3 regions of the Massilia litorea genome follow, and region 3 is predicted to be linked to each of the others. Evidence: predicted binding sites of a transcription regulator. Region 3 holds the regulator's gene; each other region holds the start of a gene.

Region 1 (6,148 bases), 570 kb from region 3:
TGATGTTCAACGACGGCGACTGGATCGCGAACCGGACCGATGCGCAGTTCGAACGGCTGCGGCGCTGGCGCGCAAGGGTGCGCGGAATGGTCGTGATCGAACTCGGCGCCGGCATCGACATTCCCTCTGTGCGGCGCATGAGCCAGATGCAGGGCGTGCCGATCGTGCGCATCAATCCGCGCGCGTCCCAGCTCGACGGCCATCCGGGTGTTGCAATTTCGCTTACTGCACGGGACGCGCTCGAAGCGATGGCTGAGCTGATGCAGCGCAAATAATTGCAGCTAAGTCATTGATTTCATTAGGGCGGCGCTGATATCCACAAGAATTGTGGATAACTGTGTGGACAAGCGCCTCTTGACAAGCCGCAAGCGCAGTATTGATGCGGGTTTCAACAAAATGCCCAATCTACAGGCAGAAATTGTGTCCTTTAAAATCAATGGCTTGCACGCACTGTGCTTTCGTGCACAGGGCCGTTATCAGCAAATTCCTACAAAGTCCTACAACGGGGGATAAGTCAGCTTGAGACACATTCTCTGCGCCATTTCCCCTCCTCACTTCCACGCGCTGCGGGCACGATCGCGCACCAGCATCCGGACACTGTCGGGCATCGGCTTGTTCGATTTCGCCGTGTCCGCCGTGATCCAGACGCATTCCTCGAAATGCTTGAGCATGGCCGGCGTCACGAAGCGGGTGCGCGCCGCATACACATGGCGATCGCCCATCTGCGACTGCTGCTTGATGAAGAAACGGTTCGGTACCACCAGGTGCAGATGCTCCCTGGCGCGCGTCATGGCGACATACAGCAGGCGCCGCTCCTCCTCGATTTCCTCGGCGCTTCCGGTGCTCATATCGGAGGGAATGCAGCCGTCCACCACATTCAGCACGTGCACCGACTTCCATTCCTGGCCCTTGCTCGAGTGGATGGTCGACAGGATCAGATAATCTTCGTCGAGCAGCGGCGGCCCGGCGCGGTCGCTGGTGGCCTCGGGCGGATCGAGCGTGATCTCCGCCAGGAAACTTTCGCGCGTGCCGTGGCCGCCCGCCAGCTGGGCCAGCTGGGCGACGTCGGCCGCGCGCACTGTCGCGTCGTCGTGCAGGCGCTCGAGGTGGGGCAAGTACCAGTCGCGCACCAGCTCGATGTCGGCCGGCCAGCGCAAACCCGGCGTGCGCAGGCGCCGGTACAGGGTAACGAAATCCTGCCAGTCGCCCTGGCTTTTCGAGGGCGGCGTGAAGGCCTCGACCGCGTCCAGCGCTTCGGGCGCCGCGGCCATCGCGTCCAGCAGGCGCGTGGCCGTGGCCGGGCCGATGCCCGGAATCAGTTGCAGCACCCGGAAGCCGGCCATGCGCCCGTTCGGGTTCTGGGCAAAGCGCAGCACGGCCAGCACGTCCTTGATGTGCGAGGCTTCCAGGAATTTCAGGCCGCCGAATTTCACGAACGGGATATTCCGGCGCATCAGTTCGAGCTCCAGCGCCGCGCTATGGCTGGCCGCCCGGAACAGCACGGCCTGGGTCGTCAACTTGATGCCCGCTTCGCGGTGTTCGAGGATGCGGTTGCAGACCCAGCGCGCCTGCTCGGCCTCGTCGGGAATCAGGACCAGCTGCGGCAGGCTGCTGGCGACCTTGTCCGTCCACAGCGTTTTCGCGTGGCGCTCGAGCGCGGCGGCGATCACGGCGTTCGAGGCGTCGAGGATCGGCTGGGTCGAGCGGTAATTGCGGTCGAGCGTAATCACCTGCGCCGGCTGCGAGAACTGGCCCGGGAAGTCGAGGATGTTGCGCACCGTGGCGCCGCGGAAGGAATAGATCGACTGGGCATCGTCGCCGACCACCATCACGCCCTCCCCGCCCGGCTTCATGCCGGTGATGATGGCGGCCTGCAGGCGGTTGGTGTCCTGGTATTCGTCGACCAGCACGTGGTCGAACAGGGAACCGATCTCGGGCCCGAGTTCGGGGTCCGAGGCCATCTCGGCCCAGAACAGCAGCAGATCGTCGTAGTCGAGCACATTCTGCTCCTGCTTGGCGTCGACATAGGCGCCGAACAGGCGTTTCAGCTCCGCTTCCCACTCGCAGCACCAAGGGAAGGTGCTCTGCAGAACCAGGTCGAGCGGTTCGCGCGAATTCACGACCCGCGAATAGATCGACAGACAGGTCCCTTTCAGGGGAAAACGCTTGGCGGTCTGGGTCAGCCCGATCTCGTGGCGTACCAGGCCCATCAGGTCTTCGGAGTCGCCGCGGTCGTGGATCGTGAACGATTCGTCCAGGCCGATGCGCCCGGAAAATTCGCGCAGCAGGCGCGCACCGATGCTGTGGAAGGTGCCGGCCCAGGGCAGCGTCGCGACGCCGCCCGCACTGCCTCCCATGATCCTCTGCAGTACATTGCCGGCGCGCTGGGTCATCTCGTTGGCGGCGCGCCGCGAAAAGGTCAGCAGCAGGATCCGCTGCGGATCGGCGCCGGCCATGATCAGGCGCGCCACCCGGTGCGCAAGGGTATTCGTCTTGCCCGAACCGGCGCCGGCCACGACCAGCAAAGGCCGGCTGGCCGCTGCGCCGATGTCGTGCTCGACCGCCAGGCGCTGCGCGGGATTGAGGCTGGCGAAAGGATCGTCGACAGGGGGTAAAGCGGCCGGCACGGATGCAGCCAAAGGATCGGACGAGTGAGCGGGCACAGCGACGGCGGCGGCAGCGGACATGGAAAACTGACAAGGTGAAGACAACGCAACTGTACATTTGTCCAGTAGCGCTTCGCAAGTGCATTTTGCACTTGCTGCCCGATGCGATGTTGTAAAAAGCGTGCACGAGCGTTGCGCGAAGCTCGCGTGTTACGCGATCCTTTTCTGCTAAGTAGCCGTAACCAAAGAACTTTTCCGGATATCCACAAAGTCTGTGAATAACTTTGTGGAAAAGAAGGGGCTTGACAGGCGGAAAACCCGTCCGCATGCGGGTTTCAACAATTTGCCCGTTCGGCGGGCAGCACCGAATTCACGAAAAATCAATGACTTGCGAGATCATGCGCAGGACCACCGTGAAGATCGGTGAAGATAAAAAAATGCAACTTATGTGTATAAATGCCGGTCACCAGGCGCAACAAACATGCACCTTTGACATCAAAAAGACAGTATTGTGGGAAACTTTCAGGAGCGGGAGCGGCGCCGGTGCGGCTCCAGCAGTACCCGCTCGATGACGTGGACGTCGATATCGCGTGTGCGCAGGTATTCGAATGCGGACATGGTATTGCTGCTGTCCTGGACCGCAATGCCGGCATCGACGATGCGGCGCTGGCGCGCGTCGGTCCGGGATTCGTCTATGACTGCCGATATATCCGTTTGCTCGCTTGGGGATTGCTCCATAGTGACCTCGCCTCACAGGTTGAAGTTTCCTAACGAGTATTCATCAATACAAAAGAATGTCAATGTCAACTTCCTATCGAAAAGTGTAAAAAGTTGAGCGTACGACTTTCTCAAGGGAGCGCCACCGGTACCGGGATCGTCCTAGAATGGCCGTGTTCTCCACCCACTTGCGAGGCACCCATGGCAACGACTCCCGAACCCGACCTGAACCCTGGCGACGAAGCCACCCCGGGCACGCCCGGCGCCGGCGAAGACGTCTGCGAAGCCTGCTCCGGCAGCGGCAAACTGGCCGACGGCAAGCAGTGCCCGCAATGCGGCGGCAGCGGACGCGTCATGCGGGGGATCGGCGGCGGCTGAGCCGAGGACAGGCTGATTCCGGGCGCTTGCGTGACAGAAAGCCGGCTGGGCGCGATAATCGCGGGATGACTTCACCGCCCTCCGCTTTCGAACACCCGCGTCCCGAATCCCTGCTCGACCTGTTCGTCGCCTTTACCGTCCTGGCCCTGCAAGGCTTCGGCGGCGTGCTGGCGGTCGTCCAGCGCGAGCTCGTCGAGCGCAAACGCTGGCTGAGCAACGAAGAGTTCATCGAGGACTGGGCGGTCGCGCAGATCATGCCCGGGCCGAACGTCGTCAACCTGTCGATGATGATCGGCGCCCGCTATTTCGGCCTGCGCGGCGCGCTGACGGCGCTGGCCGGCATGCTGGCCGTACCGCTGGTGCTGATCCTGCTGCTGGCGATCCTGCACGCGCGCTTTGCCGGCAACGCCCAGGTGGCCGGCGCCCTGCGCGGCATGGCGGCGGTCTCGGCCGGCCTGATCGCGGCGACCGGCCTCAAGATGTCGGTGGCGCTCAAGCGCAATCCGGTGCCCCTGCAGTGGTGCGTGGCGATCGGCGCCATCGGCTTCGTGCTCGTCGCCCTGCTGAAATTTCCCCTGGCTTATGTGCTGCTTGCCCTTGGCGGCCTCGGCTGCGTGCTGGCTTACAGGAACCTGCGATGAACGGCGCCATCCACATCACTCTCGCCTGGCATGACTGGCTGAACCTGTTCGCCCACTACATGCTGTTGTCCCTGATGTCGCTCGGCGGTGCGATCTCGACCACTTCTGAGATGCACCGCTTCCTGGTCGAGCAGCATGGCTGGCTGAGCCAGGCCCAGTTCAACGATTCGATCGCGCTGGCCCAGGCCGCGCCGGGCCCGAATGTGCTGTTCGTGGCCCTGATGGGCTGGAATGTCGGCATGAACGCCGGCAGCACCAGCGCCGCCTTTCTCGGCGTGGCGACGACCATGATCGGGATCCTGCTGCCCTCGACCATCTTCACTTACCAGGTCGCGCAATGGGGGCACCGCAACCGCGAGCTGCGCCCGGTGCGCGCCTTCAAGCAGGGCATGGCGCCGGTCGTGATCGCCCTGCTGCTGTCCACCAGCTGGATCCTGGCCAGTTCGGCGGGCGGCAGCGGCTACCACTGGCCGCTCTGGCTGCTGACGCTGTCCAGCTGCCTCGTCATCTGGCGCACGAAACTGCACCTGCTGTGGGTGCTGGGGGCCGGTGCATTATTGGGAGCGCTCGGCTTCGTGTAGGAGCGCCTGACAAAACCGTCAGGGCAAGGCGCGGCCCCGAAGACAGTACGAGGGTACGGCGAGGCGCTGCAACGCGGCCATGGCGATTTTGTCAGGCGCGCCAACGCGATGCGCCCGGTTTGCCGAACTGGCATACTTGCGGTATCGATCATCCGGAGCCTTCCATGCTTACTCTCCTCAGCGAACACGCCTCGTTCGGCGGCGTCCAGCGTTTCTACCAGCACGAATCAAGCGCCATCGGCCTGCCGATGCGGTTCTCGGTCTACCTGCCGCCGGGCGCCGAAGGAAAACACCTGCCGGTGCTGTTCTACCTCGCCGGCCTGACCTGCACCGAAGAGACCTTCGCGATCAAGGGCGGCTTCCAGCGCGTCGCCGCCGAGGAAGGCCTGATCGTGGTCGCGCCCGATACCAGCCCGCGCGGCGCCGGCGTGCCGGGCGAGACCGACAGCTGGGACTTCGGCGTAGGGGCCGGCTTCTACGTCGACGCGACCGAGGAGCCGTGGTCGCGCCACTACCGCATGTACAGCTACATCCTCGAGCTGCGCGAACTGGTGCTGCGCGAATTCGGCGCCGACGCCGAACGCTGCGGCATCTTCGGCCACTCGATGGGCGGCCATGGGGCACTGGTGCTGGCCCTGCGCAAGCCCGAGCTGTTCCGTTCGGTGTCGGCCTTTGCGCCGATCGCCGCCCCGAGCCGCTGCCCCTGGGGCGAAAAAGCCTTCGGCGGCTACCTGGGCCCGGACCGCGCGCGCTGGCGCGCCTGGGACGCCACCGAGCTGGTGGCCGAGGGTCCGGTGCGCTTCCCGCAAGGCATCCTGGTCGACGAGGGCCTGGCCGACAAATTCCTGCCGGACCAGCTCAACCCCGAGGCCTTCGAGGCCGCCTGCAGCGCCGCCGGCCAGCCCCTGACCCTGCGCCGCCACGCCGGCTACGACCACGGTTATTACTTCATCGCCAGCTTCGTCGAAGACCACTTGCGCTTCCACCGCCGCCAGCTCGGCTGACGCTTTCACACGCTCGTTTTGACCGGCGGAACTGCTTTCAGTTCCGCCTGGTTGCACCATTCCTGCCCTCCCGCAAAGCCGCCCCAAAGCGGACTCGCGAAGCCCTTTCGACCCTTGAAAATGCCCTTGCGCTGCCCTATAAAACAGGTGCGGCGCCATGCCGCGCTTGTTCATCCATTATAAAAGGAGGCTTACCATGAATCTCGTCAGGAGAGGCAGTT
Region 2 (6,148 bases), 110 kb from region 3:
GGCGCCGCCGGCAAGCCGATCCAGCTGCTTGCGGCAGGAATGTGCTCGCCTTTCATCACCAGCGTGAGTGGTCCCAGACGTGCGTTATCCCCCACGCGGGCGCTGTACAGCACCGCGCTGCGCGGGCCGACATAGACCTTGCTGCCGATGTCGACGCGGTCTATCTTCATTACCCGGTCTTCGAACAGGTGGGTCTGCGGACAGGACAGCGCATTCAGTTCGCTGTGGTCGCCGATGTGCACGCAGTCGAACTCCGTGATGTCGGTGGTATCCAGGTACACGCCTTTGCCGATACGGCAGCCGAGCAAACGGAAGGCGATCGGCAGCCATGGGGTACCGCGCAGATAACGCATGAAGTTCGGCACGGCGATGCCTTCGTACATATTCGTTACGCCTTCGGACACCCATACGAAGGGCGTCCACATCGGCTCCGCGCGTTTCTGGTAGCGTCCCACCAGCACCCACTTGAAGGCCAGCACGAACAGGTAGTTGCCGATGCCGTAGGCGAGACCGATCAGCGCCAGGTAGGAAATGACTTCGGCCCAGTGCCCGGCGCCGGCGACCGGCATCAGGTCCAGCACCACCGTGTAGCCGACGGCGATCACCAGGGCGTGCGGTGCCACGATGCGGAAGGCTTCCACCAGTGCGCGGCCGAGGCGGCGCAGCGGCGACGGCCGGTAAGTCAGGTGTTCCGGATAGCCGCTGACCTGTTCGCGCGCCGGGAGGTGGATCGGCGGCGAGCCGAGCCAGGTGTCGCCGTCCTTCATGCGCTCGTTGGCCGGAGCGTGGGTGTGCACGCCCACCAGCACGCCCTCCGGCAGGATGGTGCCGTCCGGGATGTAGCTGCCGTTGCCGACGAACGAACGATTCGACACCACGGTCGGTTCCATCGTCATCCAGCCGCCGTCGATATGTTCGTCACCGAGCATCACGGCGTCGGCGATGAAGGTCTCGTCGCCCAGTGTCAGCATGTCCGGAACCACGCCCAGCGCGGTAGAGATCTCGGCATCGCGTCCGACCTTGGCGCCCAGCAGGCGGTACCAGAAGGGCGCATACACCGTGGCGTAGATGCCGTGAAGGACGTTCAGGCTCGACTCCTGGATGTGGCTGACCAGCCACTTCTTGCAGTAGGCGTTCGAGTGAACGGCGAAGCGGCCCGGCTGGATGCGCGGCAGGAAGCCCCAGCGGATTGCAGCCGACACCAGCACGGTCATCAAAATCAGCACCGCGCTGGCCGGCAGGGCCAGCACGAAATAGCGCACCAGCTGCGCCTGGATTGAATTCGCCGGCAGCCAGGCCAGGGTCCCGCGCTCGTCGAACCAGTCGATCAGCACGAAGCTCGGGAACACCGGCATGAAGAACAGCGTCGCCACCAGCAGGATGCCGAATATGAAGAACAGCGCTTCTCCGGCCAGGCGCAGCCGGCTCGTGTGCTGACGCGGCGGCAGCGCCGATGGGTCGAAGGCGCCGGCGTCGCGTGCGGGCGAGCCGTTCCAGACGCGGTTCGCGGGCACCACCGCCCCGTCCTGCAGCGCCGACTGGCCCTCGAGGTGGCCGCGCCGCTCCACGCGCGTGTTTCCCTCCAGGAGGGCGTACGACGAGACGAAGGCGTCGTCCTCGAGCACGACAGTGCCCAGCAGCAGGCGGCCGCGCTCGACGCGCGCGTTCTCGACATTGACGGCATTGCCGATGCTGACATTGTCGCCGACATGCAGCAGTTCCGGCACGCGTACCATCATCGAGCCGATCACGGCGTCGCGGCCGATCTTCGCGCCCAGCAGGCGCAGCCACCATGTATACAGTGAGGACCCGGCCAGCAGGTAAGTCGGCGCCGCCTCGATCAGGCGGTCGCCCAGCCACCAGCGGAAGTAGGTCCTGCCCCACAGCGGATACGAACCCGGCTTGAGGCGGCCGGCAACCAGCCATTTGCCGCCGATCGCAAACGCGAACTCCATGATCGTCGCCAGGAGGAACACGCCGATCGCCGCCGCGATCGCGCGCGGGATCCTGTCGCCCGCGTCGCCGGTCATGTAGTGGTAAGTGAAGAAGGGCGCCAGCCACTGCGCCATCCGCAGCGTCACGAGCACCGGCACGGTCGCCAGCTGGGCCAGGCCGCACAGCCAGCGGCGCGCCGCCGGCGGCGGGGCCCAGTCGGGTTCCTCCGCCGCCGTTCCCGCGCCCTGATCGAGGCTCGACGCGATCGCGCCAATCCGGCGCTGCTCGTAGATGTCGCGCACCGTCAGGTGGGCAAAGCGCGGGTCCCGGCGCAGGGCGGTTGCCAGGCGTGCGGCAAAAAAGGAGTGGCCGCCCAGGTCGGAGAAGAAGTCCTGCTCGCGCCGGATCGCCTGGCCCGGGAACAGCTGGGCCAGGGCCGCGAACAAGGCTTGCTCTCCCGGTGTTTCCGGCGTGTCCGATCCGGCCGGGTCGCCCGGCAGCGGCGTGCTCAGGGCCATGGCCTTGAGGGCCTTGCGGTCGATTTTGCCCGAGGTCAGGCGCGGCATGACAGCCAGGACTTCGAATTGGCTCGGCACCATATACGGCGGCAGGCGGCCGGACAGTGCCTTGCGCAGCGTGGCGGACGCCAGCTGCTCGCCGGTCGCCCCCTGGGCCGGCACCAGATAGGCGACGAGGTGGTCGATGCCCTCGTCCTTGCGCAGCAATACGGCGGTCGTGCCGACGCCTTCCTGCTGGGCCAGCACGGCTTCGATCTCGCCCAGTTCGACGCGAAAACCGCGGATCTTGACCTGGTCGTCGGTACGGCCCAGGCATACCACCTGGCCGTCCGGCTCGATGCGCGCCAGGTCGCCGGTGCGGTACAGGCGATCGTCGTGGCTGCCGGAGGCCCATGGGTTGGGCAGGAATTTTTCGGCAGTGAGGTCGGGGCGCCCCAGGTAGCCTGCGGACAGGCCGGGACCGGTGATGCACAGTTCCCCGGTTTCGCCGCGCGGCAGGATCCGCAGGCCCTTGTCGGTCTCGGTCGAGATCACCAGCAGGCCGTAGTTCGGCAGCGGTTCGCCGATGGTGATCGAGCGCCCCGGTTCCATGCGCGCCAGGCTGGCCGAGACCGTCGCTTCGGTCGGGCCATAGGTATTGAACATGATGCGGCCGGGCTTCGAGAAACGCTCCACCACCGCTTCCGGGCACATCTCGCCGCCCAGGTTAATGATGCGCAGGCCGGGCACGTCGTCGGCGAACAGGGACAGCAAGGTCGGCACCGCATGCAGCACGGTGACGCCGTTTTCCGCCAGCAGGCGCGGTAGCGCTTCCGGATCGCCTGCGGTTTCCTTGGGCCCGAGCCAGAGCGTGGCGCCGGCCAGGTAGGAAATCCAGATCTCTTCGAAGGACATGTCGAAGGCGACCGAGAAGCCCTGGTAGACGCAGTCGTCGGCACGCACGCCCAGCACTTCGTTCTCGCTGCGCAGAAAGTGGCAGATGCTGCGCTGGTCGATCAGGATGCCTTTCGGCTTGCCCGTCGAGCCCGACGTGTAGATCACATAGGCCGGGGCGCTTCCCGGGACCACGCCGCGGCGCTTCAACACGTATCCGTCCGCTGCGGGCAGCAACAGGTCCTCGGCCATGTGGATGGCTTGGGAATCACAGCCGAGGCCGCTGCCGGCCCGCTCGCGCATCTGTTCGCTCGTAACCAGCGCCGGCGAACCGGCATCAAGCATGCATACCAGCAGGCGCTCGGCCGGCGTGTCTTCGTCGACCGGTAGCCAGGCGGCCCCGGTTTTGGCGATTGCGGCCTGCATGATCAACAGTTCGATCCCTCGCGGCATCCACAGGCCGACGATATCGCCCGGCCCGATGCCTGAGTCGATCAGGCGCGACGCGGCCAGGCTGGCCTGCTCGTCGAGTTCGCGGTAGCTGAGCCGGCGTGCGCCGGAGACGAAGGCCCACTGGTGCGGCGCGCGCCGCGCGCTGGCTTCCAGCAGGTCAGCCAGGATTTCGTTGCGCAGCAACTCGGGCTGGTGGGGGCCGTACAGGACGTCGGGGTGCCGCGTTGCGGGTATGGGGTTGTTCATCGAGGCCAGATAGGGCTGAAGTTGGATTTAAGCAAGGCCGTTGTACGCAAAAATCCGGAGCGCCACGCCGCTTGCAGGGGCGCTTGCCTTGAATGGCCCGCCGAGGAATCACTCAAGTCATGACCAAACCGAACTTCCTGACGAGGAAGACGGTGACGAGCCCACGCCAGGGAGCGCCAGCGCGGAGACTGCGACAACCTTGCCGGCCGCGCGCAGCACCGCACGCTTGTCCATCTCCTTCCCCTTCTTCCCTTGTTCGTAAGGCCACTTGATGGCAAAGAACATGCCCGTGCATGGCACGATGACCTTGAACGTACCGGCGACGATAGGGAACCAATCCATGATGTGAGCCTGATGCAGATGAGAGAAGAGAACCTCGGCGACTGCCATGCAAGGTGGCGTCGCCGCAGGTGCTGATCATTTTACTCAAAAGCAATCGCCGTGCATTGGGGCAAAATGTCCCAGTTGAACACCGTGCAAGGACCTTTTAGTATTCGCACGGAAATTATTGCCAAGTTGACCTCGTCGGTTATACTGTGTTTTTATACAGTAGTTTGTGAACTCACAAGAATCCGACTTGCCGATGTCATCTGCGCCGCCCGCTCATCTACCCGACTACGCCGAGCTGTTTTGCCTGTCGAATTTCAGCTTCCTGCAAGGCGCCTCGCACGCCGAGGAACTGGTGGAGCGGGCTGTGCGCCTTGGCTATGCGGCGCTGGCGCTGACCGACGAATGTTCGCTGGCCGGCGTGGTGCGGGCGCATGCCGAAGCGAAGAAGGCGGGCATGCCCTTCATCGTCGGCGCCCATTTTCACCTGCGCCACCCAGGGGGCGACCCGGCCCTGTCGCTGATCCTGCTGGCGCAGAACCGCAACGGTTACGGCAACCTGTCCGAGTTCATCACGCTGGGACGTACGCGCAGCGAGAAGGGGACCTATTTCCTCACGCCCGACGACATCGCCGATCCGCCACCGGAATTCGCGCACCTGAAAGGCATGCCGGACTGCCTGGCGATCCTGCTGCCGCACTATCCCGGCCACGAGCCCAAGGACGTCGACCGCCTGCACGGGCAGGCCGCGTGGGTGGCAAAACACTTCCCGAATCGCGCCTGGCTCGGCCTGGTGCTGCTGCACCGCGCCTTCGACGATGCGCACCGGGTCACGATCGAGGAAGTCGGCTGGCAGCACCGGTTGCCGATCGTGGCGCTGGGCCACGTCGTCATGCACGTCCGTTCACGCAAGCCGCTGCAGGACACGCTCACCGCCACGCGCCTGAACAAGCCCGTGGCCGAATGCGGCTATGGCCTGGCGCAGAACGCCGAGCAGCACCTGCGCGCGCGCCTGCGCCTGGCGAACATCTATTCGCGCGAAGCGCTCGATGAGACACTGCGTATCGCTTCCCTGTGTAGCTTCTCGCTCGACGAACTGCGCTACGAATACCCGAACGAAGTGGTGCCGAAAGGGCACACGGCATCGAGCTTCCTGCGCGCCGAAACCTATATCGGTGCCCACCGGCGTTTCAGGGAAGGGATCCCGGCCAGGGTGCAGGCCCAGATCGAGCACGAGCTGGGTTTGATCGGCGAGATGGGCTACGAACACTACTTCCTCACCGTCTACGACATCGTCCACTTCGCGCGCTCGAACAACATCCTGTGCCAGGGGCGCGGCTCGGCCGCCAATTCGGCCGTCTGCTACTGCCTCGGCATCACCGAGGTCGATCCGGCGCGCGCGAATCTCTTATTTGAAAGGTTCATTTCGAAGGAGCGTAACGAGCCGCCGGATATCGACGTCGACTTCGAGCACCAGCGCCGCGAGGAGGTGATCCAGTACATCTACAACAAGTACGGACGCACCCGCGCCGCGCTGGCGGCGGTCGTGATCAGCTACCGCCCGAAAAGCGCGCTGCGCGACAGCGGCCGCGCGCTCGGGGTCGATCTCGGCATCATCGAAAAGGTCTGTAAAAGCCACCGCTGGTTCGACAACAAGGCCGACCTGCTGAATCGCCTGGCCGAATCCGGCCTCGATCCGGAAGCGCCGCTGTCGCGCCAGTGGGCGACCCTGGCCACGCAGTTGCTGAACTTCCCGCGCCACCTGTCGCAGCACCCGGGCGGCTTCGTCATCGCGC
Region 3 (6,148 bases):
ATTCGCACGCGCCGGCAACGCAATATCGGCTTAATCGCCCTGGTAGACGGCGAGGTTACCGCTGTAGTTACCAAACTTGGTGTACTGGCCGATCCAGGTCAGGCGGATCGCGCCGATCGGACCGTTACGCTGCTTGCCGATGATGATCTCGGCGGTACCTTTATCGGGCGAGTCGGGATTGTAGACCTCGTCGCGATACAGGAAAATGATCACGTCCGCATCCTGCTCGATTGCGCCCGATTCGCGCAAGTCGGACATCACGGGACGCTTGTTGGGGCGCTGTTCCAGCGAGCGGTTCAGCTGCGACAGCGCGATGACGGGACAATGCAGTTCTTTCGCCAGGCCCTTCAGGGAACGCGAGATCTCCGAGATCTCGGCCGCCCGGTTGTCGCCCGGCTGGCTGCCCTGCATCAGCTGCAGGTAGTCGACAATGATCAGGCCGAGCTTGCCACACTGACGGGCAAGGCGGCGCGCGCGTGCGCGCATTTCGATCGGATTCAGCGCCGGCGTCTCGTCGATATACAGCTGGGCGTCGTTCATCTTCTGGATGGCGTGCGTCAGGCGCGGCCAATCCTCGTCGTTCAGGCGGCCGGTACGCAGGCGGTGCTGGTCGAGCTGGCCGACCGAACCGAGCATACGCATGGCCAGCTGGGCGCCGCCCATCTCCATCGAGAACACGGCCACCGGCAGGCCCGCTTCGATGGCGACGTTCTCGCCGATGTTCACGGAGAAGGCGGTCTTGCCCATCGACGGACGGCCGGCCACGATGACGAGGTCGCCCGGCTGCAGGCCCGAGGTCATGCGGTCGAGGTCGATGAAGCCGGTCGGCACGCCGGTGATCTCGCCCTGGTTTTCGCGCGAATACAGTTCGTCGATGCGCTCGACCACCTGAGTCAGCAGCGGCTGGATCGGATTCCAGCCCTGGGCGCCACGGGCGCCGGACTCGGCAATGGCGAAAATCTTCGATTCGGCCTCGTCAAGCATCTGCTTGACTTCCTTGCCTTGCGGATTGAACGCATTGCCGGAAATTTCGTCGGCGACCGTGATCAGTTTGCGCAGGATGCCGCGGTCGCGCACGATCTCGGCGTAGCGGCGGATGTTGGCGGCGGAGGGCGTGTTCTGCGCCATCGCATTCAGGTATTGCAGGCCGCCCACGTCCTCGGCCTTGCCGAGCGAGACCATGGCCTCGTAGACGGTGATCACGTCGGCCGGCTTGCCGCTGTTAATCAGGCGCACCATCTGTTCGAAGATGATGCGGTGGTCATAGCGGTAAAAGTCGTCCGCGTGCATGAAGTCGGCAATGCGGTCCCAGGCCGCATTGTCGCGCAGCAGGCCGCCGATGACGGACTGCTCTGCTTCGATGGAATGCGGGGGAATGCGCAGCGATTCGATCTGCGGATCTGCGGGGGTATTCATGGCGGGCATTATACCTCCTCCGTCATACCGCTGAAATAATTGGGGAGAATCTGGCAATAAAAAAGCCGGGCAAGCCCGGCTTTTTCTTTTAAACAACAGCGTGCTGCGTGCTGTGCTTAGGCAGCTTCGCCCACGACAGCGATCGTGATTTCCACGACGACGTCGGTGTGCAGCGCGACGGCAACCGGGTGCTCGCCGGTGGTCTTCAGCGGGCCGGTCGGCAGGCGCACTTGCGCCTTTTCGACTGCGAAACCTTGCTTGCTCAGGGCTTCGGCGATGTCGAAGTTGGTGACCGAACCGAACAGACGACCGTCGACGCCGGCTTTCTGGGCGATGCTGATGGTCATGCCGTTCAGCTTTTCGCCTTGGGCTTGCGAAGCGTTCAGCTTTTCAGCAGCAGCTTTTTCCAGCTCGGCGCGCTTGGCTTCGAACTCGGCCTTGGCCGATTCGGTGGCGCGGCGGGCCATCTTTTGCGGGATCAGGAAGTTACGTGCGTAACCGTCCTTGACCTTGACCACGTCGCCCAGGTTGCCGACGTTAACAACTTTTTCCAAAAGGATAACTTGCATATTTTTCTCCAGGATATTCTGATCTGTACGACGGGATTAACCGTGGTGCAGGTCGGTGTACGGCAGCAGCGCGAGGTAGCGTGCGCGCTTGATCGCGGTGTCGACCTGGCGCTGGTAGTGCGCCTTGGTGCCGGTCAGACGTGCAGGCATGATCTTGCCGTTTTCCTGGACGAAGTCCTTCAGGGTGTCGACGTCTTTGTAATCGACCTGTTCCACGTTTGCAGCGGTGAAGCGGCAGAACTTCTTGCGCTTGAACAGCGGGTTCTGCTGTTTGCGCTTGAGTTTTTCTTTGGCCTTGTTTTTGTCGAACTTTTTACCGAATGCCATTTGAGGCTCCTGTATCTAAAAGGTGGCCGCTAGTCTTAAGCGGCGGCACTAAAATCAATGATGTGAAACACCAGGGCTTTACTGTTGCGATTCTTCCTGGCCAAAAATCCCGTAAACTGGTGTGCGGCGCCCAGTTCTGCGCTGGCGAAGCGGCCCGAAATTTCTCCCGCGGCGAACGCGGCAATTTCGAACTCGACCAGCCTGTCCACCCCTGCCTCGACCTGCTGCGAACTGTGCATCAGGATTGCCGAGACGACCGGCACGCCGGCGGGGGTATAGCGCAGTACGTCGCGTTCAGCAATCGTCGCGACGACTTGTAACTGGTTCACTGCGAGTTCACGATTCCTGGCAAGAAAAATTTAGGCAGCAGCTGGGGCCGGGGCTGCAGCGGCCGCTGGGGCTTCTGCGCGGTGGCTCTTGGCTGCGTCTTCGCGCTGGACCGACTTCATCATTGGCGATGGAGCGGTTTCAGCTTTCTTCATCTTCACGGTCAGGTGACGCAGCACGGCATCATTGAACTTGAATGCGGTTTCCAGCTCGACCAGGGTCTCGTTGTCGCACTCGATGTTCATGCAGATGTAGTGTGCCTTCGGCAGCTTCTGGATCTGGTAAGCCATCTGACGACGGCCCCAGTCTTCGACGCGATGGATGTTACCGCCGCGTGCGGTGACGCTGGCCTTGTAACGCTCGATCATCGCCGGGACTTGCTCGCTTTGGTCCGGGTGGACGATAAAAACGATTTCATAATGACGCATGCAACACTCCTTGAGGACGTTTAAACAAATGCCCACCTCGGCGTCAAGACGAGTGTGGGAAGGGAAAGCCGGCAATTATAACGCGGATGGCATGAAGGCGCAATCTCCCGCCGGCGTCGCCCCGGCGCGACACCTTGCTCGACAGGAAATGTTAAAAAATGAGGATTTCCCTTGCATTCGCCGAAATACTGTACAAAAATACAGTCTGAATCATTAACCTGTGGCAGATCCATGCTCAAGCTCACTGCAAGGCAACAACAGATCCTTGAACTGATCAAGGAAGCGATCGACAACACCGGCTTCCCGCCGACCCGTGCCGAGATCGCGAAAGAATTGGGCTTCAAATCGGCCAACGCCGCTGAAGAACACCTGCAGGCCCTGGCCCGCAAAGGCGCGATCGAGATCGTCTCGGGCACCTCGCGCGGCATTCGCCTGATCGGCGCTTCCCTGCCCGATCCGCTGCCGACCGTACCAGCCGCCCTGCTGATGTCGCTGCCGCTGGTCGGCCGCGTCGCCGCGGGCTCGCCGATCCTGGCACAGGAACACGTCGAAGCCACCTACAACGTCGACCCCGCCATGTTCGGCGCGCGCCCCGATTTCCTGCTGAAGGTGCGCGGCTGGTCGATGCGCGACGCCGGCATCATGGATGGCGACTTCCTCGCCGTCAAAAAGATCGACAGCGCCAAGAACGGCCAGATCGTCGTGGCCCGCATCGGCGAAGACGTCACCGTCAAGCGCTACCGCAAGACCGGCGAGACCATCGAACTGCTGCCGGAAAATCCGGACTTCAAGGTCATCCGCGTGGAGCCGGGCGACGATTTCGCGCTCGAGGGCCTGGCGGTGGGATTGATGCGCAGCTGGCATTAAGCGCGGCTGGGTATGAAAAAAGCCGCTGGCGCGGCTTTTTTAACGTCGGCGTTATTTGTTGGCCTGGCTATAGTTGTGCTTTCGCGCCTCGATGTCGCGCGCGCGCTCGGCCGAAGGACCGCCCTCGATGATGGCGTTGTGCTCCTTCACATAGGCCCCTGTCGCGCTACGCCAGGCTGCGACATCGGCCAGCACCAGCTTGGCCGCGACTTTCGCCTCTTCCGACAGGTTCTCCTGCACCTGGGTAAGATGGGTTTGAGCGCGCTCCGTCTCGGCGGCATTCATCAGCTTCACGATGTCTGCCGGAATGCGCTTTACCAGCGGCGAGGCTGCATTCAGGTTTTCCACGAAACCGTTGTAGCAGCTCTGCCAGCTTGCAATGGCTGCCGATACGCGATCGATCTCGTCGCTCTGCTTCGATATCGCGGGAATGCGCGGTGCGGGACAAGCATATTTCCCGGTTTTCAAGTCGCTACCGTCGTAGCCGCTTAACCAATAATCGATGTCGGCCCGCCGTTCCGTGCGCTGTTGCATGACGACGAGCGAGCTGGCCGCCACCGCATTGCCTTTCGCAGCGGCTTTACGGAACCATGCCTGGGCCTTGGCCTCATCCACGACGCCGGCTTCGCCGTACCAGTACATCTGGCCCAGGTGTTGCTGTGCATCGGCATTGCCGGCATTTGCCAGCCTGGTGTACAAGGTCAGGGCTTCCGTATAGCGCTTCTGCTCGAACAGCGTGTTGGCGGAAGCGAGATCGTTGGCGGCAGCAGCGGGAAGGCTGACAAACAGGAAGGCAGCGTACAGAAGTTTTTTCATGGCGGTAACGAAATGAGCAGGGCCCATCATACTGCGAGAAGGGCCGCCACTCAAAGGATCACTTGCCGGTCGTGATGCGCGTGTTCGTGCTTCCATGCAAACGCATCTCGTTGTCGCGCACGTTCCGAATCGTGTCCAGTTCCAGCTGACGCTTGCGCCGCAGGTTCTCCTCTTTCACGAATGCCTGGGTCGACTTCTCCCAGGCGTCGCGCTGGGCTAACGTCGCGTCGGCTTGTGTTTGGGCATCGAGGATGATCTTGCGGTAGGTCGGCTCGATATGGGCACGCACGCGCTCGAACTCCGCGGGGCTCATCATGTCGAGGACGTCTTGCGGGATCACTTTGCCCGGTGGCATCGCGGAATTGAAGTTACTGACGAAGCCGTTGTAGCAGGTCTGCCATGTTGCAACAGCTGCGCGGGTGGCCTCGATCTCCTCATTGGTCTTCGACAGGACGGGAATCGCCGGCGCTGGGCAGGCGAATTTTCCCGAGCGTAGCTCTTCACCACGATATTCGCTCATCCAGTAAGCGATTTCCTTCTCGCGGGTCTTGCGCCGTTCGAGGATAGCCAGCGATTCCTTTGCGTCGGGGACGCCTGCCGCCGCGGCTTTGCCGATCCATTCGCGGGCAGCGTTCAGATCTTGCGCCGTACCGTCGCCATACCAGTACATCTCGCCAAGGCGGAATTGGGCTTCGGAATTACCGGCGCGCGCGGCCTTGGTAAACAGCGGCAGGGCCTTCGCATAATCCTTGGCTGCCAGCAGGCGATTCGCGTCAGCGAGATCGTCTGCGCTTGCACTAAGGCACACGAAAAGTAAGGAGAGTACATAACGGCGCATGGAATCGTCCTGTCGGAAATATTGTAGGCCGATCATAAAACCGTAATGTTTTAAAGGCAACGCATTCTGCGTGCACATGCGTTGCATTTTTACATCATACGTCCAGTGCGACGCGGAAATCCTCCAGCAAATCGTCGGCATCCTCGATGCCCACCGATACCCGGATCAGCGACTCGGCAATGCCCATGCTGGCACGGCGCTCGGCACCCATCTCGAAGAAAATCGTGTGCGCGACCGGAATCACCAGCGTGCGCGTGTCGCCGAGGTTGCTTGCGGGGATCGCCAGGTTCAGGCGGTTCAGGTAATCGAAAGGATCGATATCCGCGCGCAGCTCGAAGCTGAGCAGCGATCCGGCGGCGCGGAACAGCTCGGTGCTGAGGCCGTGTTGCGGATGCGAGGGCAGGCCCGGATAGTGGACGGCCGAGACCCGTTCATCGGCTTCGAGCATCTGCGCCAGCGCCAGCGCATTCGCGCAGGTGCGCTCCATGCGCAAGGCCAGCGTTTCCGCGCCGACCGCGATGTGGTGCGCCGCTTCCGGCCCGAGGGCGGCGCCGAAATCG

What was found. The regulator LexA, encoded in region 3, represses DNA repair genes until DNA is damaged. The targets are predictions, from matches to a motif close to ACTGTATNNNNATACAGT.
Region 1: a site for LexA is predicted at 2,716-2,733, ahead of LPB04_RS15035 (ATP-dependent helicase). Genes of this name have one in related genera too.
Region 2: a site for LexA is predicted at 4,559-4,576, ahead of LPB04_RS11810 (error-prone DNA polymerase). Genes of this name have one in related genera too.

The regions. Positions count from the first base shown of each region.
Region 1 covers NZ_CP062941.1:3,333,655-3,339,802, reverse strand. Annotated here, with positions in the region: gene LPB04_RS15045 (SIR2 family NAD-dependent protein deacylase) at 1-275, shown strand, start outside; gene LPB04_RS15040 (hypothetical protein) at 340-513, shown strand; gene LPB04_RS15035 (ATP-dependent helicase) at 552-2,687, opposite strand; gene LPB04_RS15030 (hypothetical protein) at 3,129-3,344, opposite strand; gene LPB04_RS15025 (hypothetical protein) at 3,525-3,701, shown strand; gene LPB04_RS15020 (chromate transporter) at 3,767-4,342, shown strand; gene LPB04_RS15015 (chromate transporter) at 4,339-4,923, shown strand; gene fghA (S-formylglutathione hydrolase) at 5,088-5,927, shown strand; gene LPB04_RS15005 (Hsp20/alpha crystallin family protein) at 6,085-6,148, shown strand, end outside.
Region 2 covers NZ_CP062941.1:2,646,334-2,652,481, forward strand. Annotated here, with positions in the region: gene LPB04_RS11800 (Pls/PosA family non-ribosomal peptide synthetase) at 1-4,025, opposite strand, end outside; gene LPB04_RS11805 (hypothetical protein) at 4,143-4,415, opposite strand; gene LPB04_RS11810 (error-prone DNA polymerase) at 4,609-6,148, shown strand, end outside.
Region 3 covers NZ_CP062941.1:2,759,092-2,765,239, reverse strand. Annotated here, with positions in the region: gene LPB04_RS12320 (replicative DNA helicase) at 31-1,416, opposite strand; gene rplI (50S ribosomal protein L9) at 1,533-1,985, opposite strand; gene rpsR (30S ribosomal protein S18) at 2,022-2,312, opposite strand; gene priB (primosomal replication protein N) at 2,348-2,641, opposite strand; gene rpsF (30S ribosomal protein S6) at 2,672-3,067, opposite strand; gene lexA (transcriptional repressor LexA) at 3,299-3,934, shown strand; gene LPB04_RS12290 (SEL1-like repeat protein) at 3,986-4,780, opposite strand; gene LPB04_RS12285 (tetratricopeptide repeat protein) at 4,809-5,675, opposite strand; gene LPB04_RS12280 (cystathionine gamma-synthase family protein) at 5,683-6,148, opposite strand, start outside.